DNA from 4 places in the Paracoccus sp. SJTW-4 genome. Region 4 is predicted to be linked to each of the others. Evidence: riboswitches for the same ligand, from Rfam matches in the RefSeq annotation. Region 4 holds a riboswitch; each other region holds the start of a gene.
The links. A riboswitch is a leader RNA that binds a small molecule or an ion and turns the genes downstream of it on or off. The one in region 4 is predicted to bind cobalamin.
Positions count from the first base shown of each region.

Region 1 (7,496 bases), 330 kb from region 4:
CCGCCCCGTGGGCAGCGCCCCGAGGTACCCGGAATGAGCGCGGCGACCCCTGGGTTGATCGTCGCCGCGCCGGCCTCGGGGACCGGCAAGACCACCGTGGCGCTGGGGCTGATGGCGGCGTTTCGCGCGCAGGGGCTGGCGGTGCAACCCTTCAAGAACGGCCCCGACTATATTGATCCCGGGTTTCATGCCGCGGCGACCGGGCGGCAGTCCTTCAACCTTGACAGTTGGGCGATGGCGGCGCCGCGCATCGCCGGGCTGGTCGGCGCCGCGGCGGATGCGGATCTGGCGATCGCCGAGGGCTCGATGGGGCTCTTCGACGGGGTGGCGCTGCCGGGTGAGGCCGGCACCGGCAGCGGGGCAGAGCTGGCGGCGCTGACCGGCTGGCCGGTGCTGCTGGTGCTGGATGTGTCCGGGCAGGCGCAATCGGCGGCGGCGACCGCGCTGGGGTTCGCACGGCTGCGTCCCGATCTGCAACTGGCGGGGGTGGTGCTGAACCGCGTCGCCTCAGTCCGCCACGAGGCGCTGGTGCGCGACGGCATGGCGCAAGCGGGCATCACCGTGCTGGGGGCGCTGCCCCGCCGCCCCGATCTGGAACTGCCCGAGCGGCATCTGGGGCTAGTGCAGGCCGAGGAACAGTCGGACCTGACCGCCCGCATCGACGCGCTGGCCGAGTTCATCGCCGCGCATTGCGATCTTGCCGCGATAAGGGCGGCGGCAAGCGGCATCCTGCCCCCCGCCGCGCCCCTGCCGGTCACGCCCCCCGGCCAGCGCATCGCCCTGTCGCGGGATGCGGCGTTTTCCTTTGTCTACCCGCATCTGCTGGCCGGCTGGCGGGCGGCGGGGGCCGAGGTGGTGACGTTTTCGCCCCTGGCCGATCAGGGGCCGGACGCTGCGGCCGATGTCTGCTGGCTGCCGGGCGGCTATCCCGAACTTCACGCCGGGCGGCTGGCGGCAGCTGGAAATTTCCACCGCGCGCTGGCGGATTTCGCGGCCTCTCGCCCGGTGCATGGCGAATGCGGCGGCTATATGGTGCTGGGGCAGGGATTGGTCACGGCGGACGGCACGAGGCACCGCATGACCGGGCTGCTGGGGCTGGAAACCAGCTTTGCCAAGCGCCGGATGAACCTCGGATACCGGCTGGCCGAGCTGCGCGCGCCGATGCCCGGCCACCCGCCGGGGACGCGGCTGCGCGGGCATGAGTTCCATTATGCCACCACCACCGCCCAACCCGACGCGGCGCTGGCGCTGGTGCGGGATGCGACGGGGGCGGAGCTGCCCGGCACCGGCTCGCGCCGCGGGAATGTCACCGGGACGTTCTTTCACCTGATTGCGGCTGCCAGTTAGTCTTTGGGGCCAGCGATCCTTGACGCAACCCGCCCATGCTGGCACATCGCAACAGACGGTTCCCCAAGCCGGAAAAACCGCACGGGGATGAAAAGGGAACGCGGTGAGGTGTAGCCATCAGGCGCCAAACCCGCGACTGCCCCCGCAACTGTAAGCGGCGAGCCGCCCCCGATTGCGCCACTGGCCCATGGGCCGGGAAGGCCAGGGGACCGGCCCCGACCCGCGAGTCAGGAGACCTGCCGTCAAAGCCCCGGGGCATTCCGCGCCCCAACCAACCACATTGCCGTCGGGGATGACGGGCAGGAGGGATACATGCATATCGAACCGGGCGTCGTTGACGCCACCAAGATCGTGCTGAGCTACGCGACCGCCGCGGGTGCCGCGGGCTATGCGGGCTGGATGGCGCTCAATGCGATCCGCGAACAGGGCGCGGGCTCGCTGCTGCTGCGCAGCGGGCTGGCCACCGCCGCCGTCTTCACCTTTTTTGAGGTGCTGCCGCATTTCCCGGTCGGCGTCAGCGAGGTGCATTTCATCCTCGGCTCGACGCTGCTGCTGCTGTTCGGGGCGGCGCCCGCGGCGGTCGGGCTGGGGCTGGGGCTGCTGGTGCAGGGGCTGTTCTTTGCCCCCTTCGACCTGCCGCAATTCGGGATGAACCTGACCACGCTGCTGGTGCCGCTGTTCGGGATCGAGGCCTTAGCGCGGCGCATCATCGCGCCGGGCACCCCCTATGTCGATCTGCGCTATGGGCAGGCGCTGGCGCTGTCGACCGCCTATCAGGCGGGCGTGGTCGCCTGGGTGGCGTTCTGGGTGCTTTACGGGCAAGGGGTATCCGTCGACACGCTGGCCGCGATCGGCAGTTTCGGCGCCGCCTACATGCTGGTGATCGTGATCGAGCCGCTGGCCGATCTGGCGGTGCTGGCGGCGGCGAAATCGCTGCGCGGCCTGCGCGGCTCGGCGCTGGTCACGCGGCGGCTGCATCACGCGGCCTGAACCTCAACGGCGCGGCCTTTGGCGGGCCGCGCCATTTCCAACGAGGCAGGCATGGAACTGCTGCTGATCGGCATCGGCACCGGCAACCCCGATCACCTGACGCGCGAGGCGGAAGCCGCGCTGCGCTCGGCCGATCTGGTGCTGATCCCCGACAAGGGCGAGGACAAGGCCGAGCTTGCCGCCCTGCGCGACGCGATCTGCGACGCGGTGGCGCCCGCGGTCCCGCGCGGGCGCTTTGCCGTGCCCGCGCGGCGCGCGGACGCCGGCTATCTGGCAGGGGTCGAGGACTGGCACGACGCGCTGGCCGCCGCCTGGGGCGCGGCCATTCCCCCCGGCACGGGGCGGGTGGCGCTGCTGGTCTGGGGCGACCCATCGCTTTACGATTCCACCCTGCGGATCGCGGCGCGGCTGCGCCCGGCGCCGCGTGTCCGCGTGGTGCCCGGCATCACCGCCCTGCAGGCGCTGACCGCGGCGCATGGGATCCCGCTGAACGATCTGGGCCGCCCGGTGGTCATCACCACCGGCCGGCAATTGCGCGACCACGGCTGGCCGCCGGGCGCTGACCGAGTGGCGGTGATGCTGGACGGGGATTGCGCCTTCCGCACGCTGGATCCGAGGGGCGTCAACATCTGGTGGGGCGCTTGCGTCGGGATGGCGCGGCAGCTGCTGGACCATGGCCCGCTGGCCGAGGCCGGGCCCCGCATCATTGCCGCCCGCGCCGCCGCCCGCGCCCGCCACGGCTGGGTGATGGACATCTATCTGCTGGCCCGGCAACCTGATTCCGGCCCCTGACGCCGCAGAAGCCTTTCGGTCGCCCGCCGTCTGCCCTAGATGAGGGGCAATGACGCCAGAAGGAGCCGCGGCATGGATGGAGACATGGACGCTCAGGCTTTCAGGAAACCCGCAGTCCCGGCCGGCGATCTGTGGCCGCATATCCAGGCCGAGGCCGCCGCCGCCGTGCAGGCCGAGCCGCTGCTGGGGGCGCTGATCCACGCCGGGCTGCTGCACCACCAGAATTTCCGCGCCGCGCTGGCCTATCGGTTCTCGCTGAAGCTCGCCTCGGGCGAGATGAGCGAGCAGATCCTGCGCGAGATCGCCGACGACGCCCATCGCCGCAGCCCGGCCTTGGAACGCGCGGCCGAGGCCGACCTGCGCGCCGTCTATGAGCGCGACCCCGCCTGCCACCGGCTGATGCAGCCGATGCTGTTCTTCAAGGGGTTCCAGGCGCTGCAAGCCTATCGCATCGGCCACTGGCTGTGGGACAACGACCGCCGCGACATGGCATATTTCGTGCAGATGCGCTGTTCCGAGGTGTTCGGCGTCGATATCCACCCGGCCGCGCGGATCGGCACCGGGGTGATGATCGACCACGCCCATTCCATCGTGATCGGCGAAACCGCGGTGGTCGGCGACAACGTGTCGATGCTGCATTCGGTGACGCTGGGCGGCACCGGCAAGGAGGACGGCGACCGCCACCCCAAGATCGGCGAGGGGGTGATGATCGGTGCCGGCGCCAAGGTGCTGGGCAATATCTCGGTCGGCCATCACAGCCGGGTGGCGGCGGGCTCGGTGGTGCTGACCGACATCCCGCCCTGCAAGACCGTGGCCGGGGTGCCGGCGCGGATCGTGGGCGATGCGGGCTGCGACACGCCCTCGGACACGATGGAGCAGATCATCGGGCTGGAGGGGATCGTCTAGCCCCTCAGGCCGCCCAGCGGTCGGCGGCGCTGCCGGTCAGCGCTGCAAGCGTGGTGTTTTCGGACCTGAGCCGCGCATCCAGCCCGCGCGCGATGCGGTCGGCCAGCGAAAATCCCTGATAGATCAGGGCGCTGTAGATCTGGACGGCCGATGCGCCAGCCTCGAGCTTGGCCCAGGCCTCGTCCACCGACCCGACGCCGCCGACCCCGATGATCGGCAGTTTCCCGTCCAGATGCCGGTAGAGCCGGGCGAGGATCCTTGTCGACAGCCTGAACAGCGGGGCGCCGGACAGACCGCCGGTCTCGCTCGCGTGGCGCGATGCCAGCCCGTCGCGGGTCAGGGTGGTGTTGGTGGCGATGGCGCCGTCGATGCCGCTGTCGCGCAGCACCGCCGCCAGTTCCGCCAGCGCGGCCTCGTCCAGGTCCGGGGCGATCTTGACGAACACCGGGGGGCGCGCGGCCGATGCGTCGCGCGCATCCAGCACGCCGCGGATCAGCGCCGCAAGCGCCCGCGCCCCCTGCAGGTCGCGCAGCTTTTCGGTGTTGGGGGAGCTGACATTGATGGTCAGGAAATCCGCCGCCCCTGCGGCAAGGCTGGCGACATGGGCGAAATCCGCGGCGCGGTCGGCGCTGTCCTTGTTGGCGCCGATGTTCAGCCCGACCGGCACCGGACCGCGGGGCCGCGCCGCCAGCCGGGCGCAGATCGCCTCGGCGCCCTCGTTGTTGAAGCCGAAGCGGTTGATGATCGCGCGGTCCTCGGCCAGGCGGAACAGCCGCGGTTTCGGGTTGCCCGGCTGCGGGCGTGGGGTGGCGGCGCCGACCTCGACAAAGCCGAAGCCGGCGCGGGTCAGCGGCGCGATCACGCGGGCGTTCTTGTCGTAGCCGGCGGCGAGCCCGACCGGGTTCGGCAGCGCCATCCCGGCCAGCGTGGTCGCCAATCTTTCCGAGGTGAAGGCTCGCCCCGGCAGCGGCACCAGCCCCATTTCCAGCGCCCGGATCGACAGGTCGTGGGCGCGTTCGGGGTCCAGCCGGAACAGGGCGGCGCGGCCGGCTTGCTCGATCAGGAACATCAGAGATCTCCGGTCTGGTGGTGGCCGCCGGGGCCAAGGGGCAGCGGGCGGTGCCAGATCAGGTCGGCCAGCCGCAGCGGGCGGTAAAGATGCGGAAACAGCGCGCCCTTGCGCGAGGGTTCCCAGCGCAGCGCCGGGCCAAGCGCGGCGGCGTCGCAGGCCAGCAGCTGCAACCCGCGCTCGCCCGCGAAATGCTTGCCCAGCGTTTCGGGCAGCTGCGCGGCGGTGGACAGATGCACATAGCCGTCTGCCAGGTCGACCGGGGCGCCGACGGTCTCGCCCTGCGCTTGCAGCACCGCCCATTCATCTGCGCGCAGCACCTTGTAGACCGGCAGCGCAGACTCGGGCGCGGGCAGGGCGGCCAGCGCCCCGGCGGCGGTGCGGCGGTCGAGCTCGTTTTCCGGGCCGCGGTTCCACGGGCAGAAGCGCAGCCGGAACGCCGCCAGCCGCGCGCCCTCGTCGCAGGGCGGATAGCCGATGCGGTCCAGCATCGGCACCAGCGGGCCGGGCGGTTCGGGCAGGCCATGGGGCGCCAGCGCCAGCCCCTGACGCGCCAGCCGCCCCCAGTCGAAGCGCGGGCCGGGGTCGGCCTTGCGGTCGGGCGCCATGTCGGAATGGGCAATCACCCCCTGCGCGGGGATGTTCCAGCGCGCCATGATCGCGGGCAGCAGCGCCTCGAGCGCCTGCATCTGCGGCTGCGGAAACGGGCGGTCGCCGGGATTGTGCAGCTCGATCCCGATCGAGCGCGAGTTGATGTCGCCCAGCCCGCGCCAGCTGCCGGCGCCGGCGTGCCAGGCGCGGAAGGTTTCGGGGACCAGCGCCTCGGTGGTGCCGTCGGGGGTGATCAGCCAGTGGGCCGAGACCTCGGCCGCCGGATCGCACAGCCGCGCGCGGGCGTCGTCCAGCGAGCCCATGCCGGTATAGTGGATCACGATCAGCGCCGGCGTCAGCCCGCCGCGGCGGGCCGAGTGGTTCGGCGAGGCGGGCGCCGTCACGTCCCGGGGCGTCATCACATCCCGGGGCGATAGCCGCAGGCGTTGCCGTCGCCGTCAGGGTCCAGCCCCAGCGGGTCGCGCTCCGGGCCGCCGCGGGCGGTGAACTCGGCCTGCGCGGCGCGCGGGGTGGCATAGGCGGTGCAGTCGCCGCCGACCCGGATGGTGCGGGCGTAAAGCGGCTTGACCGAGCCGGGCAGCACCGTTGCGGTCACCGCCGCCGGCTGGGCCGAGGGCGCGCGGCGGCGGGCAGGCTGCGGCGCCGGGGCCGGGGCAGCCGCGGGGGCGGCGACGGCGGTGGTCACCACCACCGCATCCCCGGGCACCGGGTCGATGGCGGGGGCGCCGCGCAGCCGCACCCGGCGCGGCTGCGCCTGCGGCGCGGCGGTGGTGCGCACCGCCGATGCGCCGGCGATTTCCGCCGCCGTGGGCGCGCGGGCGGGCAGGGCGACCGGGACCACCTGCGGCGGCGCCTCGACCCGCCCGGTCAGCGCCATTTCCCGTGCGCGCAGGTAATTGCCGTAATTGCTGGCCCCCGCCTGGTAGTTGGGGTTCCAGCCGCTGTTCTCGGCACAGCCCGCCAGCGCGAGCAGCGGGATCGCGACGAGGGGGATCAGGGTCTTGGCGCGCATCGGGCTCTCTCCTCGGGTGGCCGGGCGGGTGCGTGGGCTCAGCCTACCACCAGCGTTCGGGTTTGGCGACAAAGCCTGCGGCGCGTTCCAGCACCGCGGCGTGGTTCAGCAGCCCGCCTTCGTCCCAGGGCCGCCCGATCAGTTGCAGCCCCAGCGGCAGACCCTGCGAATCAAGCCCGGCGGGCAGCGCCAGCGCCGGCAGCCCGGCCAGGTTCACCGTCACCGTGAACACGTCGTTCAGATACATCTGCACCGGGTCGACGTCCTTCATCGCCCCCAGCGGGAAGGCGGCCGAGGGCGTCGCGGGGGTCAGGATCGTGTCGATGCCCGCCGCGAACGCCTCGTCGAAGTCGCGCTTGATCAGGGCGCGGACCTTGCGGGCGCGGTTGTAATAGGCGTCGTAGAACCCCGCCGACAGCACATAGGTGCCGATCATCACCCGGCGCTGCACCTCGGCGCCGAAACCCTCGGCGCGGGTGTTTTCGTACATCTCGTTGATGCCGTCGCCCGCACCCAGCCGGGCGCGGTGGCCATAGCGCACCCCGTCGTAGCGGGCGAGGTTCGAGGACGCCTCGGCCGGGCCGATCACGTAATAGGTGGGCAGGGCGTATTGCGTGTGCGGCAGGCTGATGTCGACGATCTCGGCACCGGCGTCGCGCAGCATGGCGATGCCCTGCTGCCACAGCGCCTCGATCTCGGCCGGCATCCCGTCGACACGATATTCGCGGGGGATGCCGATTTTACGCCCGCGGATGTCCCCGGTCAGCG
Region 1 is NZ_CP136681.1:405,816-413,311, forward strand. It holds gene cobM (precorrin-4 C(11)-methyltransferase) at 1-37, shown strand, start outside; gene RSP45_RS02020 (cobyrinate a,c-diamide synthase) at 34-1,347, shown strand; cobalamin riboswitch at 1,387-1,606, shown strand; gene RSP45_RS02025 (energy-coupling factor ABC transporter permease) at 1,660-2,337, shown strand; gene cobF (precorrin-6A synthase (deacetylating)) at 2,389-3,129, shown strand; gene cysE (serine O-acetyltransferase) at 3,214-4,035, shown strand; gene RSP45_RS02040 (quinone-dependent dihydroorotate dehydrogenase) at 4,040-5,104, opposite strand; gene RSP45_RS02045 (DUF952 domain-containing protein) at 5,104-5,424, opposite strand; partial or broken gene RSP45_RS02050 (N-acetylmuramoyl-L-alanine amidase) at 5,455-6,114, opposite strand; gene RSP45_RS02055 (hypothetical protein) at 6,114-6,728, opposite strand; gene gatA (Asp-tRNA(Asn)/Glu-tRNA(Gln) amidotransferase subunit GatA) at 6,772-7,496, opposite strand, start outside.
Region 1: it holds a riboswitch for cobalamin, as region 4 does, so the genes downstream of both, RSP45_RS02025 (energy-coupling factor ABC transporter permease) here and RSP45_RS00375 (TonB-dependent receptor plug domain-containing protein) in region 4, are expected to answer to the same signal.

Region 2 (7,496 bases), 900 kb from region 4:
TTGGCCGCGAACGGGTTGGGCGACAGGTTCAGCACCAGCGAGGTCGCCGCCCCCGCCAGCGCGGAAATCGCGATGCCCGCCAGGATCAGCGGCAGCGCGCCGCCGCGCGACCCGGCCAGCAGCAGGATCAGCAGCACCGACACCAGCGCCCCCGCCAGCGCCGCCAGCGGCAGCCCCAGCGGCATCGCCGCGGCCAGCCCGGTCTGGATCGCCAGCACCGCCCCCAGCGCGGCCGAGGCCGAGGTGCCGATCAGCCCCGGCTCGGCCAGCGGGTTGCGCAGGAACCCCTGGATCGCCGCCCCCGCCAGCCCGAGGCTGGCGCCCAGCAGCACCCCCAGGATCGCCCGCGGCAGCCGGATTTCCTGCATGACCATGGCGATCAGGTCGTCCCCGCGCCCGAACAGCGCGGGAACCTCGTCGCGCGGGCCAAGCCCGGCGGGGCCGATCAGGACCGATCCCGCAAACAGCGCCAGCACCAGCGCCGACAGCGCGCCCAGCAGCAGCCGCTGGCTCATCATGACCCCTGCTCCAGCCCCAGCCGGGCGTCGCGCAGCCTTGCGATGGCGCCCAGCACCCGGGGGGTGCCGCAGACCCAGTCCTGATCGGCGATGCCGGTCTGGCCGGCACGTTCCGCCAAGGCCGCGACGGCGGGGTGGTCCAGCACCTCTTCCGCGCGCGAGCGGCCGGCGTAGCGCCGCCCCCGGATCAGCAGGTCGGGGTTGGCCAGCACCAGCTGCTCCAGCGCCAGCACGCCGCTGCCCGACAGCCCGGCATCGGCGGCGATATTGTGCAGCCCCGCTGCCTCGACGATGCGCCCGGCCAGGCTGTCGCGGCCCGAGGTGTAGCTGTTGGCATAGTAAAGCGCCGCGGTCGGGCGCTGGACGGGCGTATCCATCAGCGCCGCAAGCCCCTGGTCGAAAGCGGCGATCTGGGCCTCGGCCTCGGCCTCGCGCCCCAGCAATTCGCCCATCCGGCGCAGATTGCCGCGGATGCCGTCGAAATCGGCCTCGGGCGGAAAGATCGCCACCGGAACCCCCAGCCGCTGCAGCATCGCCACGGTGGCGCGGGTGGTATAGGCCCCGGCCAGCACCAGATCGGGCCGCAGGCGATAGATCTCCTCGGCCAGCCCGTGATTGGCGGGGTAGGCGCGCGCCTGTTCCACCATGGTCGAGGCCTGCGGGTCCTGCGCCAGATAGCTGACCGAGACCAGCTGTCCCGGCGCCGCCAGCAGCATCGCCAGCTGGTCGGTGCACAGGTTCATCGACACCACCCGCTGCGGCGGCGCGGCATGGGCCGCACCCCCAAGCCACAGGCCAAGCGCGATGCACCCGGCCCTGAGCAGCCGCCCTACCATTTCGCCTCGACCCCGACATAGGCGGTGCGGCCCTGGCCGTAATAGCCCCAGGCCTCGGAATATTCCTTGTCGAACAGGTTCACGATGCGGCCCTGCAGCCGGATCTCGTCGGTCAGGTCGTAATGCGCGGCCAGGTTGACGGTGGTGAAGCCGGGCAGCTTGCTGTTGGCCGGGCTGGGGGTGGTGTAGTCCCAGCCGAACCACTCCATGTCATAGGTGCCGCTGACATGGCGGATATCCACCGACGCCAGCCCGCGCCCTGCGGCGAAACCCTGGCTGGCGCGCAGGCCCAGCTGGTGGCGCGGCGCGCGCACGATCGGCAGGCCGTTGGCCTGGGCCGCGTCGACATAGGTATAGTCGGCGCCCAGCGACAGGCTGTCGGTCGCCTGCAGGCTCACGCCCAGCTCGAACCCCTTGCGGGTGCTGGTGCCGGGCGCGTTGACCGCGCTGTCGGCGGTGCCGGTGATCATGTCGTCGATCTTGCTTTGAAAGACCGCAAAGGAGGCCAGCCCGCGTCCACCCGCAAACCCCAGATCGGCACCCAGCTCATAGTTCATGCTGCGCGCGGGCTTCAGGTCGGGGTTCCCTTCCCAGACGCCGGGAACATTGCCGTATTGCTGGAACATGGTCGGGTTGACATGGGCGCGGCCGGCCGCGGCCCGCAGCCGCAGATCCTGCCCCGGCACCTGCCATGCCGTTGCAAGATTCCAGGTCGTCGCATCGCGGAACACGTCGTTGAACTCGCGCCGCACCCCGGCCTGCACCGAGACGCCATCGGCAAAGCGGCCCTGATATTCCAGCGCCAGCGCATGGGTGTCACGCTGATAGGTGCCGCCGGGGTTGTAGCTGGAACGATAGGTCTCGCGCTCGGTTTCGGCTGCAACGATCAGCTTCTGGTCGGCGCTGCTTGCGTCGCGGCCATCCAGCGCCAAGCTGCCGGTATAGCGCAGGCTGCGGCGGGTCGAGCGGTCGTCGGATGTGGCCACGCCCGCGTCGAAATGATCCAGCGTCTGGTTCATGCCCGACAACGCCAGCCGGCTGTGCAGCCTGCCGTCCAGCGCCGCGGCCTCGAGCCAGAGCGCGCCATAGCTTTCGCCCCGCTTCGCGGTCAGCGGCGCGTCCAGCTGATAGTCACGCGGATCATCCACTGGCGAGGTGGTGGTGTCGTAGCCGTAGTCCTGCCAGCTGCGGCGCAGGGTGAAGCCGGCGGTCACCTCGTCGGTCAGCGCGTAGGACCCGCCCAGCGCCGCGGTGGTGAGGTCGTTAAAATCCTTGTCGCCGCCGCTGCGGGAATCGTCGTCGCCGTCGATATTGCGGGCGGACAGCGAAAGGCTCAGCGCCCCGCGCTCGCTGCGCTGGCGGATGTAGGTCGAGGCCGCGCGCGTGCCCAGCCCCCCGACCTCGGCCGCGCCGCCGTAGGACAGGCCCGGCTTGCCCGCCTGGGTGGTGGTGATCGAGATCACCCCCGCGGCGGCGTTCGAGCCGTAGATCGTCGATTGCGGGCCGCGCAGCACCTCGATCCGGTCGATCTCCGCAAGGTCCATGCCGGTGAACAGATACGAGCCGCCGCTGGGCGAGTTCGCCTCGACCCCGTCGATCAGCACCAGCACGTGGCTGAACTCGCTGCCCCGGATGCGGACCTGCGTATAGCTGTCGCCGGTCGAGGTGACCGCCACCCCCGGCACCCGCCGCAGGGCATCCTGCACCGAGGTCACGCCGGCGGCGGCCATGTCCCCGGCCGTCAGCACGGTGTAGGAGCGGGCGTAGTTTTCCGCCGCGAGCGGCGTCAGCCCGCCGGAAATCACGATGGGGTCGAGGGTCAGCGTATCGGGCAGTCCCGCGTCCTGCGCGAGGACGGCCATCGGCGCAAGCGCCGCACAAAAAGCGATCCCTGGGATCTGGGGGCGGATCATGACATTGCCTTTCCCACGCAGGCGGCGCCTGCGGATTACAGATTGGCCGGCGGGAAAAAGGCGCACCTTCCCCGCAGACCGGTTGGGTGTCACCGCTGCGGGAGGCCGCTTTCCATGCGCGCCCCGCGCAGGAAATGGGTGATCGCTTGGGCAGGTCTCCTGGCTCGCGGGTCAGGGCTCGGGCCGGTCTTCCCGGGACATTGGGTCCCAGTGACATGGTCGGCCGTCGCTCGCCGCTTACAGTTGCGGGGGCAGCCGCGGCTTTGCCCTCAGGCGCACCGCAGTTCCCTTTTAATCCAGCGGCAAGCCGCCGGAACCAAAGCTGCCCCTGTCATGGCAAACCGTTCGGCAAAGTCAAGGCGATTGCGCGGGCCGATGGGCGCGGCTTGCTCGGGCCCCTGCCCCGGCCGTTGCGCCGGATTTCAGCCCGGCGGGGCGGGCGGCTCCAGCCGCCGGATCGCGGGCCAGTAGTCGGCCAGCCACAGCAGGAAACCCGCCGCCCACAGGACCACGGCCAGCAGGTGCAGCGGGCCGGGGGGCCAAGGGGCCAGCCCCATGTCCGGCAGCGCCCGCAGCAGCACCGCCGCGGCGGCCAGCGCGAACCCTGCCCGCGTGGCCAGGTTGAGGCCCAGCCCCTGCCCGGTATGGAACCGCCCCGCGATTGCCAGCACCGCCAGCACGCCGAGCCCCAGCCCGCCCATCAGCGCCAGATGCAGCGGCCCGGCCGCGGCCCAAGGGGCGCCCAGCCCGGCCGCGCCCAGTCCCAGAAGCCCCAGCCCGGCAAAGCCCGCGGCCCCCATCAGCACCATGATCTCGGCCCGCAGCGCCTCGGGGCCGACAAAGCCCTCGGCCATGCGGTCCATGAAGGCGGCGCCGGCGGCGATCCACAGGAAGCCGGCGACCGCGGGCGACAGGCCGGCGATCTCTGCGGCCAGCGCCAGCGCCACCAGCCCGGCCGCGAGATTGCGCCGCCCCGGATGCGGCCGGAACGGAGAGCTGCGCTCGGACGGGTCCAGCACGATATTGGTGATCGGGACGGTGATGCGCGACAGCGCCAGGCTCAGCAGGCCAAGGAAGGTCAGCCCGGCCAGCCGCAGCCACTCGGCCGCGGCCACGCCGTCGCCCGCCAGCATCGCCAGCCGCGCCATCATGCAGCCCACCGCCAGCGCGAACAGCCATGCGGCAAAGACCACGACGCGGGTGCTGCGCTGGCGGATGGTCAGCTGCAGAAGATAGGCGATCAGCAGCACCAGCCAGCCCATGTCGGCCAGCATCGCGGGCAGGACCAGCGCGTCGGCGCCGACCAGCCCCGCGACCCGCGCCGCCCCCCACAGCGCCGCCAGCACCCACAGCGCCCCGCCCCGCAGCCGCGGGGTGTCGGTCCATTCCGGCGCAGCCGTGGTCAGGAAACCCAGCAGCGCCGCGCCCCAGGCGCCGAACACCATCTCGTTCGCGTGCCAGACTCCGGGCGGGATGTTCCGCGCAAAGGGCAGGTCGAACCCCCACAGCGCCACCCATGCCAGCGGCCACAGCGCGGCGTAAAGCGCGGCGAGCGGGAAGAAGATGCGGAACCCCTCGTCCGAAAGGACGCGGTGCAGCGGTGTGGTCATGGTCGCAGCCGCTCGTCGGTGTCGTGGATACGGGCGAACAGCGGATCCTCGGTCAGGAACCGCTGGCGCAGGGCAAAGACGGCGGCATCGTCGCGACTGCCGGGGGCGCCGGGCAGGATGCGCGCGCCGGCGATGCCGCGCCCGTTCGCGTCCAGCACAAGGATGCGGTGGCTGATGCGGATCGCCTCGGACAGGTCGTGGGTGATGAACAGGGCGGCAAACCGGGCGCTGGCGGCGGCCGTTATCACCAGATCCTGCATCCGCCGCTTCAACGCCACGTCCAGCGCGGTGAAGGGCTCGTCGAAATAGATGAAGTCGGGGTCCGTCACCAGCGCGCGGGCGATAGCGGTGCGCTGGCGCATCCCCCCCGACAGTTCCGAGGGGTATTTGTCCAGATCCTCGGGCAGCAGCCCGGCGCGCAGCGCCGCCGCGCGGATCGCCCCGTCGCGGCCGCCCCGCCGCACCCCGGCCAGGCGCAGCGGAAAGCCGATATTGTCGCGCGCCGTCGCCCAGGGCATCAGCCGCGGGTCCTGGAACACCATCGTGTGCCGGTGATAGCGCCGGACCACCCGGCCCTCACCCGCATCGACCACCCCGGCGGCGATATGGGCGATGGTGGATTTCCCCGAACCCGAGGGGCCGACCAGCGCCACGATCTCGGCCGCGCCGATGCTCAGCGAGATCCCTTCGAGCACCTTGCGGCCGAAGAAGGAATGGCCGATGCGCTGCAGTTCCAGCACGGTCATCGCTTGACGCCCCAGGGCGCGGCGGCGTCGCGCCAGCGTTCCAGCTCCGACCGCAGCGGCCGGATCAGCACGTATTCCACCACGATCAGCGCCGCGACGGCCAGCCCGACCCAGGCCATCGCCTCGGCGATGTCCAGCATCGCCCGCGCCCGCGCCAGCGCGCCGCCGATGCCGCCGGCGTTGGCCAGCAGTTCCGCCATGATCGCGACCTTGAAGGACGACCCCAGCGCCAGGATCAGCGCCGGAAACAGCTGGGTCGAGATCTGCCGCGCCGCGACATGGGTAAAGCGGCGGATCGGCCCGGCGCCAAAGACCCGGGCCATGTCCTCGATCCCGCGGTCGCGCGTGGTCACCCCCTCGACCGCGCCGATGAAGACGACGGGGGTGGTCGAGACGAGGATCGTCATTGCCACCGTCCGGTCCGAGGCGCCGAACCAGATCATCGCCAGCACGATCCAGGCGATCGGCGGCACCCCCATCAGGACCGTCAGCACCGGCCGCGACAGCCGCAGCGTCGCCGGGGAATAGCCCGCCGCGACCCCGGCCGCGGTGCCGATCACCGCGCATAGCGCGAACCCGGCCAGCGCGCGGCGGGTGGTCAGGGCCAGCAGCTCGACGGCCGTGCCGTCATGCAGCAGCCGCCACCCCGCCGCCAGCGTGTCCAGCGGCGCGGGCAGGATGAAATCGCCGTAAGCCTCATGCCCCGCCTGCCACAGCCCCGCGATCAGGGCGAGCCCGGCCAGCCCGGCCCACCCCGACCACAGGAAGCGGCCGAACCGCGACAGGCGGTCCAGGGCAGAAGGCACCGGCCTCACAGCAGATAGAACCCGTCGTCGGGCAGCTGGCCGCCGATGATCGCGGGATCGCCCTTGGCCATCAGCGACAGCATCGATTCGACGGCGGGGCGGGCCTGACTGGCCGGGCGGGCGACCAGCCGCGAATGCGGGATCGACAGCGCCAGCACCGGCGCCGGCATCTCAAGCGCCGCGGTCGCGTCCGTGCCCGCGCGCACCGGATCGGCCAGCACGGCGGCGGTGGCGCGCTCAAGCACTTCCTGCAACTGCGGCAGCAGCTCGCGGCCCCGGTCCAGGAACGCCTGCGTCGCGGCCAGCCCGGCCTGCGGCAGCACCGGGGCGCCGCCGGTCTGCCGGCCCCATTCCTCTTGCAGGTCGATCACCCGTGCCAGATGCCGCCCGGAGGGGATGCCGCGCATGATGGCGACGGTCGAGGCCGGCTCGGACAGCAGCGCCGCGTCGATCTGGCCGGCCAGCAGCATCTGCGCGGCCTCGATCGGGCTGCCGACCGGCACCTGCTGCACGGCGTCCGACAGCCCCTGCGCCTCGAACAGCGCCCGCAGCACGAAATCCGGGGTGTCGTTGACGAAGGGCACGGCCAGCCGCTTGCCCTGCAACCCGGCCAGATCGGTGACCGAGCCTTCCTCGGCCACCACATGCAAGAGCCCGTCGGTCATGCTGTTGACCAGCCCGACCCCCATGCCGCGGTTGTAAAGATTGGCCGCGACCTGCACCGGCATCACCGACAGGTCGATGGTCCCCGAGGTCAGCCCGGCGCGCAGCTCGTCCGGGGTGCGCCAGGTGGACAGCGTCACCTGGGGCGCCAGCTCGGCCAGCATTCCGGCGGCGATGGCATGGGCCAGCACGATGCTGGGCGCGGCCGGCGGGCCGTAAAGCGCCAGCCGCGCCAGCGGCGCCGCGCGCAGGATCGAGGGCGTGGCGAAAGCCGTCGCCACCGCGGCCGCCCCGGCAAGGACCGAGCGGCGTGAGGGGCGGAAAGCGGTCGGGGACATGCGGGCCTCCTTGGGACTTGCATCGGGTCTCGGGGGGATGGTGCTGGCGAAGGCTGGCATTGATCC
Region 2 is NZ_CP136681.1:2,500,519-2,508,014, reverse strand. It holds gene RSP45_RS12290 (FecCD family ABC transporter permease) at 1-515, opposite strand, end outside; gene RSP45_RS12285 (ABC transporter substrate-binding protein) at 515-1,354, opposite strand; gene RSP45_RS12280 (TonB-dependent receptor plug domain-containing protein) at 1,348-3,267, opposite strand; cobalamin riboswitch at 3,399-3,603, opposite strand; gene RSP45_RS12275 (NnrS family protein) at 3,690-4,877, opposite strand; gene RSP45_RS12270 (ABC transporter ATP-binding protein) at 4,874-5,623, opposite strand; gene RSP45_RS12265 (ABC transporter permease) at 5,620-6,429, opposite strand; gene RSP45_RS12260 (ABC transporter substrate-binding protein) at 6,435-7,430, opposite strand.
Region 2: it holds a riboswitch for cobalamin, as region 4 does, so the genes downstream of both, RSP45_RS12280 (TonB-dependent receptor plug domain-containing protein) here and RSP45_RS00375 (TonB-dependent receptor plug domain-containing protein) in region 4, are expected to answer to the same signal.

Region 3 (7,496 bases), 310 kb from region 4:
CGGCTGGCGGCGCTGGCGGGGCCGGTCTCGCGCGTGGTGTCCAGCCCGGCGCGGCGCTGCCGCGAGACGGCGGCGGCGCTGTGGCCGGGCGTGGCGGTCGCTGAGGACGCGCGGCTGTGGGAGCAGGATTTCGGCAGCTGGGAGGGGATGGCGCTGGCGGAGCTGCCCGATCTGGGGGTGATGGGCGGCGAGGAACTGGCGCGCTCGGCCCCCCATGGCGGCGAGAGTTTCGCAGCGCTGTGCGCGCGCAGCATCCCGGCGCTGGAGGAGCTGGCGGCCAGCGGCGGGCGGGTCGCGGTGGTGGCCCATGCCGGCACGGTGCGGGCGGGGTTGGCGCGGGCGATCGGCGGCGCCGGGGCGGCGCTGGCGTTCCGCGTGGCGCCCCTGTCGCTGACGGTGATCGACGCGGCGCCCTCGGGCTGGTCGGTCGCCTGCGTGAACCTGTCGGTGTGAGCATGGCGCGGTCGCGGGTCCGGGTGGCGGGGCATTTTGGCGAACTGTTGCAGGGGCGGCTGGGGCCGGAGGGGCCGGTGGTGCTGCTGACGCTGCCATGCCCGGCGCTGGGGGTGCGGGCGGTGCGGGTCGCGGCGGGCGCGGCTTTGTCGCTGCGCGGCGGGCTCATTTCGCCTGCGCGGGCGCGGCGGTTCCTTGGTGGGTTGCGGCTGCCGCTGCGGGGCTGCGTGGCGCTGTTCCCCGAGGCGGTGCCGGGGGGCGGCGCGGGCATGTCCACCGCGGCGCTGGTGGCGCTGGCGCGGCTGGCGGGATGGCGGGGCGACCCGCTGCGGCTGGCGCTGGCCTGTATCGCGGCCGAAGGGGCCTCGGACCCGCTGATGCTGCCCGAGGGGGCGGTGCTCTGGGCCTCTCGCGAGGGGCGGGTGGTGCGGGCGATGGCGCCGCTGGAGCCTTGTGAGATCGTCGGCGGATTTGTGGGGCCACCGCGGCGCACCGATCCGGGCAAGGAGGATTTCGCGGATATCTCGGATCTGGTGGCGGGCTGGCGGGGGGATCTGCGGGTACAGGCGGCGCTGGCGGCGGAATCGGCGGCGCGTCGCTGGGGTGAGGCGCCGGCAGCGGTGCTGGCGCATGAATTGAGAGCGTTGGGCTGGGTTGCGGCGCATACCGGCTCGGCGCAGGGGCTGATCTTTGCGCCGGGGAGTGTGCCCGTGGGCGCCGGGGCGGCGCTGCGCGCGGCCGGGTTTGCCGGGGTACTGCGGTTTCGGGCGGGGGTCGGCGCATGAGCCTGGTGGCGATGCTGGTTGCGCTGGGGATCGAGGCGGTGCTGGGCTGGCCCGCTGCGCTTTATCGCCGCTGCGGACATCCGGTCACCTGGCTTGGCGCGCTGATCGCGGCGCTGGACCGGCGCTGGAACTGTGGGCGTCGGCGCCGGCTGAAGGGCGCGGCGGCGGCGGGGCTGGTGATCCTGCTGGCGGGCGCGGTGGGGGCGCTGGTGCAGGCGGCGCTGCCCGCCGGCGTCTGGGGCGCGGTGCTGGCGGGGGTGATCGCCTGGCCACTGATCGCGGCGCGGTCGTTGCACGACCATGTGGCGGCGGTGGCGCGGCCGCTGGCGTCGGGCGATCTGGAGGGCGCGCGGGCGGCGGTGGCGATGATCGTCGGCCGCGACCCCGCGGCGCTGGACGAGGCCGGCGTGGCGCGGGCGGCGCTGGAGAGCCTGGCCGAGAATGCCTCGGACGGGGTGATCGCGCCGCTGTTCTGGGGGGCGGTGGCGGGACTGCCTGGGATCGCGGCCTACAAGGCGGCCAACACGCTGGATTCGATGATCGGCCACCGCACCGCGCGGCACGAGGAGTTCGGCTGGGCGGCGGCGCGGATCGACGATGTGGCGAACCTGATCCCGGCGCGGCTGACGGCGCTGCTGATCGCGCTTGCGGGCGGGCGGTTCGCGGCGGCGTGGCGGGTGATGCGCCGCGATGCGCGGCACCACCGTTCGCCCAACGGCGGCTGGCCCGAGGCCGCGATGGCGGGGGCGCTGGGGGTGCGGCTGTCGGGGCCGCGGATCTATGCGGACCGGGTGGCGGCCGAGCCGTGGCTGAATGCTGGCGCGGCTGATCCGGGCGCGAGCGAGCTGCGGCGCGGGCTGGCGGTCTATCGGGGGGCGGTGGCGCTGGCGGCGGTGGTGCTTGCGGTGGTGGCGGTGGTTTGAGATGGCGCGGACCGGGGGCCATTGCCGTGGGGTTCCTCGCTGAAAACGGTCCACCGGACCATCGGCGGGAAAACGGCCTCGGGGCTGTTTTCTGGTCCGCCTCCTGTTCCGGGCGCTCGCAAGCCCCGGATTTTGGACAAGGAAGAACGGGGATGTCTGGACAAGGATGATGATGCGGGATCACGGGGGCAATCTGGACGCGGCGCGGGGGCGCTATGGCGACGGGGAGTGGATCGACCTCTCGACCGGGATCAACCGGGTGCCCTATCCGCTGCCCGCGATCCCGGCCACGGCGTGGCAGGCGCTGCCGGATCGCGCGGCAATGGCGGGGCTGATCCGGGCAGCGCAGGCGGCCTATGCAACCGGGGCGGCGGTGCTGCCGGTGGCGGGGGCGCAGGCGGCGATCCAGATGATCCCGCGGGCGTTTCCCGTGGGCCTCGCCCGGGTGCTGGGGCCGACCTACAACGAACACGCGGGGGCGCTGCGCGCGGCGGGCTGGCGGGTCGAGGAGGTGGGCGAGCTCTCCGCGCTGGCCGGGGCTGATCTGGCGGTGGTTGTCAATCCGAACAACCCGGACGGGAGTTGTCATGCGCCCGAGGCGCTGCGGCGTCTGGCGGGGCAGGTCGGGCGGCTGGTGGTGGACGAAAGCTTCGCCGACCCGGTGCCGGAACTGTCGCTGGCGCCCGCGCCGGGGCGGGCGCTGGTACTGCGCTCGTTCGGCAAGTTCTACGGGCTGGCCGGGGTGCGGCTAGGATTCGTGCTGGGGGACGAGGCCGCGATTGCCGCGCTGGCGGCGCTGGCGGGGCCGTGGCCGGTGTCGGGGCCGGCGATCGCCATCGGCTGCGCGGCGCTGGCGGATCGGGACTGGGCGGCGGAGAGTGTTGCGCGATTGCAGGACGACGCCCGGCGGCTGGATGGGCTGGCGGCAGGCGCGGGCTGGCGGCTGGTCGGCGGCGGGCATCTGTTTCGCCTGTATGACACGCCGGATGCGGCGGCGGCGCAGGAGCTGCTGGGCCGGCACCATATCTGGTCGCGGATCTTTCCGTGGCATCGGCGCTGGCTGCGGCTGGGGCTGCCAGCGCCGGGCGAGTGGGCCCGGGTCGAGGCGGCGCTGCGCCCCTAGCGCGCCAGCGCCAGCAGGCCGTCCACGTCCAGATGCGCCTCGAGATGATCGGCGAGGGCGTCGAGCGCCTGTTCCACGCCGGCCTCGTAATCGAGGCTCGAGGGCGCGGCGCCCAGCCGGGAAAGGAAAGCGCGGCGGAAATCGTTGCTGGCAAAGGCGCCGTGCAGATAGCTGCCCATGATGCGGCCGTTGGCCGAGGTGGCGCCCTCGGGCTGGCCGCCAATCAGCGCAAAGGGGCGGGCGCAGTCGGGGCCGGTGCTGCGGCCGAGGTGGATCTCATAGCCGCGGATCGGCTGGCCGGTGGCTTCATGGGTGCCCTCGACCAGCGCCAGGCGCTTGTCGGCGGTCATTTCGGTCGCGAGATCCAGCAGGCCGAGGCCCGGGGTCTCGCCGGCCGGACCCTCGACGCCCGCTGGGTCGCGGATCACCTGGCCGAGCATCTGGAAGCCGCCGCAGAGCCCCAGCACATGGCCGCCGCGCCGGACATGGGCGGCAAGGTCGATGTCCCAGCCCTGCGCGCGCAGGAACGCCAGATCGGCGCGGGTGGACTTGCTGCCGGGCAGGATCACCAGCGCGGCGTCACCCGGGATGGGCTGGCCGGCGCGCAGCAGGGTCAGCCGCACCCCCGGCTCGGCCGCGAGCGGGTCGAGATCGTCGAAATTGGCGATGCGGGAAAACCCCAGCGCCACCACATGCAGCCCCTCGCCGCTGCCGGTGGGCAGGTCCAGCGCATCCTCGGCCGGCAGAAGATGCGCCAGCGGGAACCACGGCAGCACCCCGTAGCCGCGCCAGCCGGTGCGCGATTCGATCAGCCGGTAGCCGTCGTCGAAGAGGCTGGGATCGCCGCGGAACTTGTTGACCAGAAAGCCGGAAATCATCGCGGCGTCTTCCGGTTCGATCACCGCCTGGGTGCCGACGATCTGCGCGATCACGCCGCCGCGGTCGATGTCGCCGGCCAGCACCACCGGCACCTTACCGGCGCGGGCAAAGCCCATGTTGGCGATGTCGCGGGGGCGCAGGTTGACCTCGGCCGGGCTGCCGGCGCCCTCGACGATGACCAGATCATGCGCGGCAGACAGGCGGCGGAAACTGTCCAGGACCCGGGGCAGCAGCGAGGTCTTGAGCGCCGAATATTCCCCCGCCCGCACCGTCGCGGCCAACCGCCCCTGTACGATCACCTGGCAGCCGGTTTCGGATTCGGGCTTGAGCAGCACCGGGTTCATGTCGACCAGCGGTGCGATTCCGCAGGCGCGGGCCTGCAATGCCTGCGCGCGCCCGATCTCGCCCCCGTCGGCGGTGACGGCGGCGTTGTTGGACATGTTCTGCGGCTTGAAGGGCGCGACTGACAGCCCGCGCCTGCGTGCCGCACGGCAGAGCCCGGCGACCAGCATCGACTTGCCGACGTTCGAGCCGGTGCCCTGGATCATCAACGCCGGCATCAGGGGGCAGCCCCGTGCTTGGGTGTGCCGCCGGGGCCTCCGGCGGGGATATTTGGACCACGCTGAAAGAAGGGGTTGCACCCTGCCTTGGGCCGGCGGACCGGGGAAGACAGGGTGCTTTCACCGTGGACGGTCATCGGCGTCCCCGCCTGTACCGTGCATCCCTTGGACCATGAAACGCTGAAGATTCGGTTAACGGCTCTTTCATCGTGGCGAAAATATCCCGGGGTCCGGGGCGGCGCCCCGGTCCGGCGCATCAGAACTCGACCCCCGGCTGCGCCTTGATGCCGCCGCGGAAGGGGTGTTTCACCAGCGTCATCTCGGTCACCAGATCGGCCAGCTCGACCAGCTCGGGGGCAGCGTTGCGGCCGGTCAGGCAGACATGGGTCAGCGCGGGTTTTTCGTCGCGCAGGAAATCCAGCACCTCGTCCAGCGGCAGATAGCCGTAGCGCAGCGCGATGTTGATCTCGTCCAGCAGCACGAAGCGGATTGCGGGGTCGCGGATCAGCTCCTTGGCCTTGTCCCAGCCGGCACGGGCGGCGGCGATGTCGCGGGTCTTGTCCTGGGTTTCCCAGGTGAAGCCCTCGCCCATCGCGTGGAACTGGCACAGGTCGGCGAAATGCGTGGTCAGCAGGCGGCGTTCGCCCGTGTCCCAGGCGCCCTTGATGAACTGCACCACTGCGCAGGGCATCCCATGCGCCACGCAGCGCAGGATCATCCCGAAGCCCGAGGACGACTTGCCCTTGCCCGGGCCGGTGTGAACGATGATCAGGCCCTTTTCGCCCTCTTTCCCCGCCATGATCCTGTCGCGGGCGGCTTTCTTCCGGGCCATCTTTTCGGCGTGGCGATCGTGGTCGGTGGTGCTGTCCATCGGCTGTCCCTTGACATCGGGGGTGCGCCCGCGGCAGTTGGGCGGTGTCGGTTCCTGTCTATGACAGGCGAAGAGGGAATGATCTAGGGCCCCGGCCCGAAGTTCAGCCGCCCCCGCGACCGTGACCGGAGAGGTCGTCCAAGCCACTGGCATTCGTGCCGGGAAGGCGGGCGACCGGGGCCGCAAGGCCCGGCTCCGCAAGCCGGGAGACCTGCCGACACGGTTATGTTTCGGGCGGACGGGGTGTTCCGCGGCCGAGGTGTGTCGCGCCTGCCGGCCGTCCCCTTGCGTCATTGCCCCGTCCCTGAGGATGGGCGCGCGATGACGGTTACGCTGCATGTCTGCACCACCTGCCGGGCCGGTCTGCCGGTGGCCGAGGGCGAAAAGACCCCCGGCACCAGGCTGCTGGCGGCGCTGGCGCTGCACCCCCAGCTGCCGCCGGGGCTGCGGGTGGTGGGGGTGGCGTGCCTCTCGGCCTGCGACAACGGTTGCGCGGTGGCGCTGACCGGGCCGGGGCGCTGGTCCTATGTCTATGGCCGCCTGTCCCCCGACGATGCCTCCGACATCCTTGCCGGCGCCCGCGCCTATGCCGCCGCCCCCGACGGGCTGTCGCCCTGGCGCGAGCGGCCGGTGATCTTCCGCAAGCAGTCGCTTGCCCGCATCCCCCCGATGGAGAGCTGAATGTCCGATCTTGCCAAGACCCCCGTCACCGTCATCACCGGCTTTCTCGGCTCGGGGAAGACCACGCTGATCCGGCATCTGATGCAGAACCCGCAGGGTCGCCGGCTGGCGGTGCTGGTCAATGAATTCGGCACCGTCGGCGTCGATGGCGACATCCTGCGCGATTGCGCCGATGAGAACTGCCCGGCGGGTAATATCGTGGAGCTCGCCAACGGCTGCATCTGCTGCACCGTCGCCGACGACTTCATCCCGACCATCGAGGCGCTGCTGTCGCGCGAGCCCCGTCCCGATCACATCCTGATCGAGACCTCGGGGCTGGCGCTGCCCAAGCCGCTGCTCAAGGCCTTCGACTGGCCCGAGATCCGTTCGCGCATCACCGTGGACGGGGTGGTGGCGCTGGCGGATGCCGAGGCGGTGGCCGCAGGCCGCTTTGCCCCCGACCCCGAGGCGGTCGAGGCGCAGCGGGCGGCCGACGACAGCCTGGACCACGAGACGCCGCTTTCCGAGGTATTCGAGGACCAGATCGCTTGCGCCGACCTGATCCTGCTGACCAAGGCCGACCTGGCCGGCAAGGCCGGTCTGGCCGCCGCGCGCGCGGCGATCGCGGCCGAGGCGCCGCGCCCGGTCCCGATGCTGGCGGTGACCGACGGGGCGGTGGACCCGCGGGTGGTGCTGGGGCTGAACGCTGCCGCCGAGGACGACCTTGCCGCCCGCCCCAGCCACCATGACGGCGCCGACGACCATGAACACGACGATTTCGCCAGCGCCGTGATCGCGCTGCCCGAGATCGCCGAGGCGGCCGCGCTGGCCGAGGCGGTGGCGGCGCTGGGGCGCGACCACAAGGTGCTGCGGGTCAAGGGCCATGTCGCCGTCGCCGGCAAGCCGATGCGGCTGCTGGTGCAGGCGGTGGGGGCGCGGGTGCGCCAGCAGTTCGACCGCCCCTGGGGCGAGGCCCCGCGGCAGTCGCGGCTGGTGGTGATCGCGGAACGCGGCGATCTGGATCCCGCCGCCATCGCCGCGCATCTGGGCGGCTCGGTCGAGGCCTCCGACCTCTGATGCATGTGGTCTTTCGCGAAAGCCACGGGCTCGAGGAAACCGCGGCCCCCTATGACCCCGGCCAGACGCCGGCGGACATAGTGGTGCTGTCGTTTTCCGACAGCGACCTGGGGGCTTTCGCGGAAGGCTGGCGGGGGAGGGACGGGCCGCGGCCGTCGCTGCGGT
Region 3 is NZ_CP136681.1:388,816-396,311, forward strand. It holds gene RSP45_RS01935 (histidine phosphatase family protein) at 1-453, shown strand, start outside; gene RSP45_RS01940 (propanediol utilization protein) at 456-1,238, shown strand; gene cbiB (adenosylcobinamide-phosphate synthase CbiB) at 1,235-2,161, shown strand; gene cobD (threonine-phosphate decarboxylase CobD) at 2,334-3,284, shown strand; gene RSP45_RS01955 (cobyric acid synthase) at 3,281-4,723, opposite strand; gene cobO (cob(I)yrinic acid a,c-diamide adenosyltransferase) at 4,980-5,594, opposite strand; cobalamin riboswitch at 5,626-5,828, shown strand; gene RSP45_RS01965 (DUF1636 family protein) at 5,916-6,275, shown strand; gene cobW (cobalamin biosynthesis protein CobW) at 6,276-7,331, shown strand; gene cobN (cobaltochelatase subunit CobN) at 7,331-7,496, shown strand, end outside.
Region 3: it holds a riboswitch for cobalamin, as region 4 does, so the genes downstream of both, RSP45_RS01965 (DUF1636 family protein) here and RSP45_RS00375 (TonB-dependent receptor plug domain-containing protein) in region 4, are expected to answer to the same signal.

Region 4 (7,496 bases):
GGCGGCAAAGACGTGGAACAGCGGCAGCGGGCACATCAGCACGTCGGTTTCGTCGAACAGCAGCTCGCCGCCCAGAAAGCCGTTGTAGATCATGCCCGAATATTTGTGCTGCGCGATCTTGGGCATCCCGGTGGTGCCGCCGGTGTGGAAATAGGCGGCGATGCGGTCCTCGGCCGGGTCGTCGAAGGTCAGCCGGTCATGGGGCTGGGCCGAGACCGCGGCCTCGAAGTTCAGCACCCTGGCCTTGTGGCGCGCCTTGACGCGCGGGCGCAGCAGCCCCACCAGCAGCCGCTTGACCCCGCTCAGATAGCGCGCGAGATCGACCTCGAGCACGGTCTGCACGCAGGGCGCCATTTCCAGCGCCGCCGCGGCCTTTTGCGCGACATCGGTCTTGGGCATGGATTTCAGCGTCACCAGCACCTTGGCGTTGCTTTCGCGCAGGATGCTGGCGATCTGCTCGGGCTCGAGCAGCGGGTTGATCGGGTTGACGATCCCCGCGGTCGCCCCGGCCAGCAGCACCGTCGGCGTTTCCAGGCAGTTGGGCAGCAGATAGGCGACCGTGTCCCCCGGCCTCACCCCCAGCGACCGAAACAGGTTCGCGGCTTCGGTGACGCGCTCGTGGAACTCGGTCCAGTTCAGCTCGCATTTGCGGCTTTTCGGGTCCGAGAGCAGCTGGAACCCCAGCGCCGGGCGCTGCGGGTGCAGCGCGCGGGTGCGGCTGAGGAACGCATAGATCGTCTTTGGCAAGGGCCGCTCGGCATAGGGCATCTCGGCCTCGATACGGTCCCGATCGGCAATGCTGGCAAAGCGCGACATCCGTTTCCCCCCTTGTTGGCGCATTCCCGAAAGGATGCGCCGAGTTCTGCCTGTTGGGCAAGTTATCCAAGGCGAAAGACTGCCGGAACGCGGCGTCAACCAGCGGGGTGTTAACAAGTTTAATTACTTGAAGCTTGTCAGGGCGCCACTCCTTCTGGTTGTTCTTTACGGAAGTGGCTCTGGACAAAGACCGACATGGACAAGCTGATTTCGCTGATCGTCGCAGGGGTGATGATCGCGCTTCCCGCGGTGATGCAGGCGGAACCGGCAATCCCGCGCCCGGCCTGGATCCGGCAGGTGTCGGGTGACATCCTGGTGCAGGCCGCCGCCCCCGGGCAGGCGCAGTGCTTCGCCACCGCCGCCGCCGAGAACAAGGCCGCCGCACAGGTGACCAGCGCCCGCCGCGCCGCCGCCGGGCTGCAGCCGCTGCGCCCCAACCCCAAGCTGGCCGAGGCCGCGGCCCGCCACGCCTGCGACATGGCGATGCGCGGGCAGATGGCGCATCGCGGCTCTGCCAGCAAGGGCCCGTCGCAGCGGGTCAAGGGGGTGGGCTACAAGCCCGCCATCACCGCCGAGAACATCGCCGCCGGGCCCTTCAGCCTGGAACAGGTGCTGCACGCCTGGAACGGCTCGGACGGGCATCTTCGCAACATCATGCTGCCGCAGGCGACGGATTTCGGCATCGGCCGCGCAGTTGCGGCCGATGGCCGCACCATGTTCTGGGCCGCGATCTACGCCGCGCCCCGGGGCCGCTAAGGGTCCCTGGGCCTGCGGGGAGGGGCTGATTCCCGCCTGCCCCGCGGCGCGCCCTGGGTCGCTGCGCGGCCATACGTCATCATGTTGCACCTGCTCAGGGGGTTTCGGACTGGCCGCGTCCTGCCACACGCGCGTGTCCCCTGCCGCCGGGGCCGCACTGTTTCTTTCTCGCCCCCCGCCGCTTACCTTCCAAGCGGCCTCGCACCCGATCCCGCCGCGCGGATACATCCGCCTCCGATCTCCGGCCGGTTGGGTTGCTTCCCCCGCCCGCTTCCGCCCTCGCGCCTGCTCGCCACGCACCATTCGTCCGCCGCAGGGGGTGGGGGCCGTTCTGCCCCCCTCCGCGCCGCGGGTCATTGACGCAAGCCCGGCTTCCGGCCTATCTGCCGCTGTCCAAGTTCCGGCCTCGCCGGATTGAAAGGGAATACGGACGGCCCCCGGGCCGGAACCGTAGCTGCCCCCGCAACTGTGCGCGGAGAGCGGCGCCGAACTGAGCCACTGGGGCCGCAGCCCCGGGAAGGCCGGCGCCCGCCTTGACCCGCAAGCCAGGAGACCTGCTTGGACATCACCCTTTCGATGGTGCGGGGCGCGCCAGCGAAGCGGCCAGCCGCAGCGGTGAACCAGCACTGTCTGCGGGGCTTCCCCCGGACCGATTCCAATCCGCGGCCGCCACCGCCGCCGCCCGACCCGGGGACCGCCATGTCCGAACCCTTCCGCCGCCTTGGCCTGACCGCCGCACCGCTGGCGCTTGCGCTGACCACCGCCGCCCCCGCGCGGGCGCAGGAGCCGATCCTGCTGGACCCGATCATCCTGTCGGGGGGATTGACTCCCTTTGCCGCCGATGGATTTGCCCGCGCCCATACCGTCCTGACCGGCGAGGAGATCGAGACACGCGGCCTTGCTACGGTGCAGGACGCACTGCGTAGCGTGCCGGGAGTTTCCGTGGCCTCGACCGGCGAGACATTGACTGGCATTCGCATCCGGGGTGGCGAATCCAATCATGTGCTGGTGCTGATCGACGGCGTGGAAGCCAATTCCCCTGGTAGCGGCGACTATGGCTTCAGCGGTATGCTGGCCGCGGATATCGAGCGGATCGAGATCCTGCGCGGCCCGCAATCGGCAATCCACGGTCCCAATGCCACCTCGGGGGTGATCTCGATTACGACCAGGCGCGCCGAAGCACCGGGACTGAGCTATGGCGCAGGCGTAGAATTCGGGGGGCAGAACACCCGCGCCGCCAATGTCTTTGTCCGCGCGGCAGGCGCTCGCGGCAGTCTCAGCTTATCCGCCGCAGCCCGACATACCGATGGCGATGACACCTCACGGACCCCCGGCGGCGACCGTGATTTCAACGACCGCGAGACGGTGGTCCTCGACGGCTCCTACGAGCTTGGGGACGGCATTACCACCGGCTTCACGCTACGCCGGAGTTGGCAGAAATATGGGTATGATGAAGCCGTATCGGCCGAAGACAACAATCCCGACGACTATGTCATTGACGCCGACCTGACCGCAGACCGAGATGAGACCTATGGCTCGCTCTGGACCGAGGCCGAAGCGATGGCCGGCAGGCTGCTGAATCGCCTGACCTTGTCCGGGATGAACCAGGATACGGACCATTTCCGCGAAAGCGCGCCGGATTATGGTGACGCTTCGCGCCGGCGTTCCCTGCGCTACACTGGAACATGGGCCATCGACGGGCCCCTTGCCCGCAACGCTGCACAAAAGCTGAACTTTGCAATTGGGAAACAGCGGGAAACCTATGTCAACTATTCTTCTTATGGCTCTGGAGATTACGAACGCGACATGACGTCGGTCGCCCTTGAATATCAGGGGATGTTCGACAATGGCACCAGCATCCAGGCCGGGTTGCGCCGCGATCTGAACGATGTGTTCCACGACGCGACCTCGTGGAACGTGGCGGCATCCTGGCAACTACCGGATGGCGACCTGCGGCTGCGCAGCGCCGTCGGGCGCGCGACGGTCAACCCGGACATGTTTCAGCAGTTCGGATATTCGGGTGACTATCGTGGCAACCCCGACCTGACACCAGAAACCAGTCTGGGCTATGAGATCGGCGCCGATCTGGGCATTGCGGGTGGCCAGGGCACTATTGGCGCCACGCTGTTTCATAGCGATATCAAGGACATGATCGCCGGCGCGGGCAACACTTCGGTCAACCTGCCCGGCACCAGCACCCGCAAGGGGTTCGAACTGACGGCCGACATACAGTTGAGCGATACCGTCCGCCTTGGAGCCGATTACACCTATCTCGACGCCAAACGCGAAAACGGCACAGTCATCAGTCGCGCGCCCCGGCACGAGTTCCATCTGCGCGCCGAGGCCGGTTTTGCGCAGGACCGCGGCGCGGTGTCGGCCGAGTTGCGCCGTGTTGCGGGCAATTACGATGCAGAGTGGTTCCGCAGCTATGAACCGGAAACCACCGAATTGCCCGACTTTACCACCGTAAATGTTGCCGCGCACTACGACCTCACCGATCAGCTCCGCCTGTCGGGCCGTGTGGTGAACCTGTTCGACAAGGATTATTCCGAGGCATGGGGGTACTACGGGCAAGGCCGCACCGCGTATGTCGGGTTGCAGGCCAGATGGTAAAAACCTGGCTGGTGGCCGCGTGTCTTGCCGGTGGCATCGGGCTTGCCGCCCACGCCACCCCGCCCCGCCGCGTGGTGTCGGTCAATCTCTGCACCGACCAGATCGCCATGGCGCTGGCGGCGCCGGGGCAGCTGGTCTCGGTCTCGCATCTGGCGCGAGAGCCGCAGTCCTCGGCGATGGTGGCCGAGGCGCAGCAGTTCCCCGTCAACCACGGCCGCGCGGAAGAAGTGTATCTGCTCGCCCCCGACCTGGTGCTGGCGGGCGGGTATGGCGGGGCCGCGGTCGCGCTGCTGCACCGGCTGGGGGTGCCGGTGGTCGAGGTGCCGCCGCCCAATTCGCTGGAAGACGCCCGCGCGGCCATCGCGCAGGTCGGCGCCGCGCTGGGGCGCGAGGCCGAGGCAGCGGCGATGCTGGCGGATTTCGACGCGAGGCTGGCGGCGCTCTCTCTGCCCACGGGCGGCGACAGGCCGCTGGCCGCGACCTGGGGACCGAACGGCTATTCCTCGGGCGGGGCGACTCTGGCCGGGGATGTGCTGCGCGCGGCGGGGTTTTCGCTGCTGGCCGACCGGCTGGGGATGCAGGGGGCGGGCTATATCACCCTTGAATCGCTGGTGATGGCGGACCCGGCGCTGATCGTGACCGGCACCCCCTATCCCGGCGCCTCGCGTGCCGAGGAGATCGTCACCCACCCGGCGCTGTCCAGCCTGTCGGGGCGGGTGGTGCATGTGCCGGACCCGTTGTGGACCTGCCCGACCCCGCGGCTGCTGGACGCGCTGGCGCTGCTGGCGACCGAGGCGCGGATTGCCGCCGCGAGAGGCGCACCATGAAGCGCGCGCCCCTGCTGCTGTCGCTGGCCGCGCTGGTCGCGGTGCTGGCGCTGGCCTCGCTGCTGATCGGGCCGGCGGGGGCGGGGCCGTGGGCCTCGCTCAAGGCGCTGTGGGGCGGCGAGGGGCCGCTGGGGATCGTGCTGCGCGAGATCCGGGCGCCGCGGGCGCTGCTGGGGGTGATGCTGGGCGTCAGCCTCGGCCTGTCCGGCGCGGCGCTGCAGGGGTATCTGCGCAACCCGCTGGCCGAGCCGGGGCTGATCGGCATTTCCGCCGCCGCCGCCCTGGGCGCGGTGATCGCCATCCAGGCCGGCGTGTCCACGCTGGGGCTGGGGGTTCCGGCGGCGGGGCTGGCGGGGGCGCTGGGGGGCGTCGGGCTGATCCTGCTGCTGGCCGGGCGCGGCGGCTCGGGCCTCGGGCTGATCCTGGGCGGCATTGCGGTCTCGGCACTGGCCGGGGCGCTGACCGCGCTGGTGCTGAACCTGTCGCCGAACCCGTTTGCTGCCTATGACATCATGTTCTGGACCATGGGATCGCTGGCCGATCGCAGCTGGGGGCATGTGCTGACCGCGCTGCCGCTGATGGGCTTGGGCTGGGCGGTGCTGCTGTGGGCCGGGCGCGATCTGGACGCGCTGTCGCTGGGCGAGGAAGCCGCGGCCTCGATGGGCGTCGATCTGGCGGCGCTGCGGCTCAAGGTGGTGCTGGGCGCGGCCGCGGCGGTGGGGGCGGCGACGGCGGTGGCGGGCGCGGTCGGTTTCGTCGGGCTGGTGGTGCCGCATCTGCTGCGCGGCGCGGTGGGGGCGATGCCCTCGCGGCTGCTGCCGGCGGCGGCGCTGGGGGGCGCGGCGCTGGTGCTGACCGCCGACATCGCGGTGCGGCTGATCATGCCGGAACGCGATCTCAAGCTGGGGGTGATGATGGCGCTGGTCGGCGCGCCGGTGTTCCTGCATCTGATCTGGCGCACGCAGGTGGGAAAATGAGCCTGAGCCTGCGCGATCTGACCGTGCGCCGCGGCGGGCGCGTGGTGGTGGACCGGGTCAGCCTGGAGGTGGCGCCGGGCAGTTTCGTCGGGCTGATCGGCCCGAACGGCGCCGGCAAGACCACCCTGATGCGCGCGGCGCTGGGGCTGATCGCGGCCGAGGGGGTTTCCGACCTTGCCGCCCTGCCCCCCGCCCGCCGCGCCCGCCGCGCCGCCTGGCTGCCGCAGGCGCGAGAGATCGCCTGGCCGATCCCGGTCGAGCCGCTGGTGCGGCTGGGCCGGCGCACCGATCCCGACCGCCGCGCCGACGGTCCCGCCGTGGCCGAGGCGATGGCCGCGATGGAGGTCACCCACCTGCGCGACCGCCCCGCGACGGAACTGTCGGGGGGCGAGCTGGCGCGGGTGCTGATCGCCCGGCTGCTGGCCCAGCGCACGCCGCTGATCCTGGCGGATGAGCCGGTGGCGGGGCTCGACCCCGCGCATCAGTTCGCGGTGATGGCGCTGTTTTCACGGCTTGCGGCCGAGGGGCGCACCGTCATCGCCTCGATCCACGACCTGACGCTGGCGGCGCGGTTCTGCGAAAGGCTGGTGCTGATGGGCACGGGCGGGCGCATCGTGGCGGACGGGCCGCCGGCGCAGGTGCTGACGGCCGAGCGGTTGCAGCAGGTGTTCGGCGTGGGCGGCAGCTTCCTGCCCACCCAAGCCGGGCCGGTGTTCGTCACCCTGCCGCCACCCCCATCGTCGCCCGCGCCCGCGCCACCAGATCCTGCAGATCCTTGAGGCTCTGGTCCCCGAACACCCCTTCGTCCCCGGCGATCAGGGTGGGGGTGCCGATCAGGCTCATGTGATCGGCCAGCATGAACGAGCGCGCGATATGGTCGCTGACCCGGTCGGAATCCATGTCGCGACGCAGCTTCGCCTCGTCCAGCCCCAGTTTGCGCACCACCCGCATCACCGACGGCTCGGCCGCGCGGTCGCGCAGCCCCATCAGCCCGGCATGGGTCTGCCAGTATTTCCCCTGGTCCAGCGCGGCCAGCGCCGCCCGCGCCGCGAACTCGGAATCCGCGCCGAACACCGGCCATTCCCGGAACACCACCCGCAGCTGCGGGTCGGACGAGATCAGCTGCTGCATCTTGGGCAGGATCTTCTTGCAGAACGGGCAGTTGTAATCGAAGAACTCGACCAGCGTGATGTTGCCCGCAGGATTGCCCAGCACGATGCCGTTCTTGTCCCGCTCGAGCGCGGTGCGCAGCTCGTCGGGCATCGGGTTGGGGCGGGCCTGGGTCTGCGCAAGCACCGGCGTCGCGGCAACCGCGGCAATCAGGGCAAGGGTCTGGCGGCGCGTGGTCATGGCAGTTCCTTTGGTCAACAATGCGTCTTGATCACGCTAGGGATCGCGGCAAGGATAGTGAAATCACGATATGTCCAGTGCGCGTTTCGCCGCAGGACACGCATCCCGGGAGGAAGGAAGCCATGTTCAGACCCCTGACCGTTCTGTCCGCTGCCAC
Region 4 is NZ_CP136681.1:73,822-81,317, reverse strand. It holds gene RSP45_RS00385 (acyl-CoA synthetase) at 1-816, opposite strand, end outside; gene RSP45_RS00380 (CAP domain-containing protein) at 1,012-1,572, shown strand; cobalamin riboswitch at 1,951-2,149, shown strand; gene RSP45_RS00375 (TonB-dependent receptor plug domain-containing protein) at 2,131-4,185, shown strand; gene RSP45_RS00370 (ABC transporter substrate-binding protein) at 4,179-5,012, shown strand; gene RSP45_RS00365 (FecCD family ABC transporter permease) at 5,009-5,989, shown strand; gene RSP45_RS00360 (ABC transporter ATP-binding protein) at 5,986-6,768, shown strand; gene RSP45_RS00355 (DsbA family protein) at 6,707-7,339, opposite strand; gene RSP45_RS00350 (rhodanese-like domain-containing protein) at 7,462-7,496, shown strand, end outside.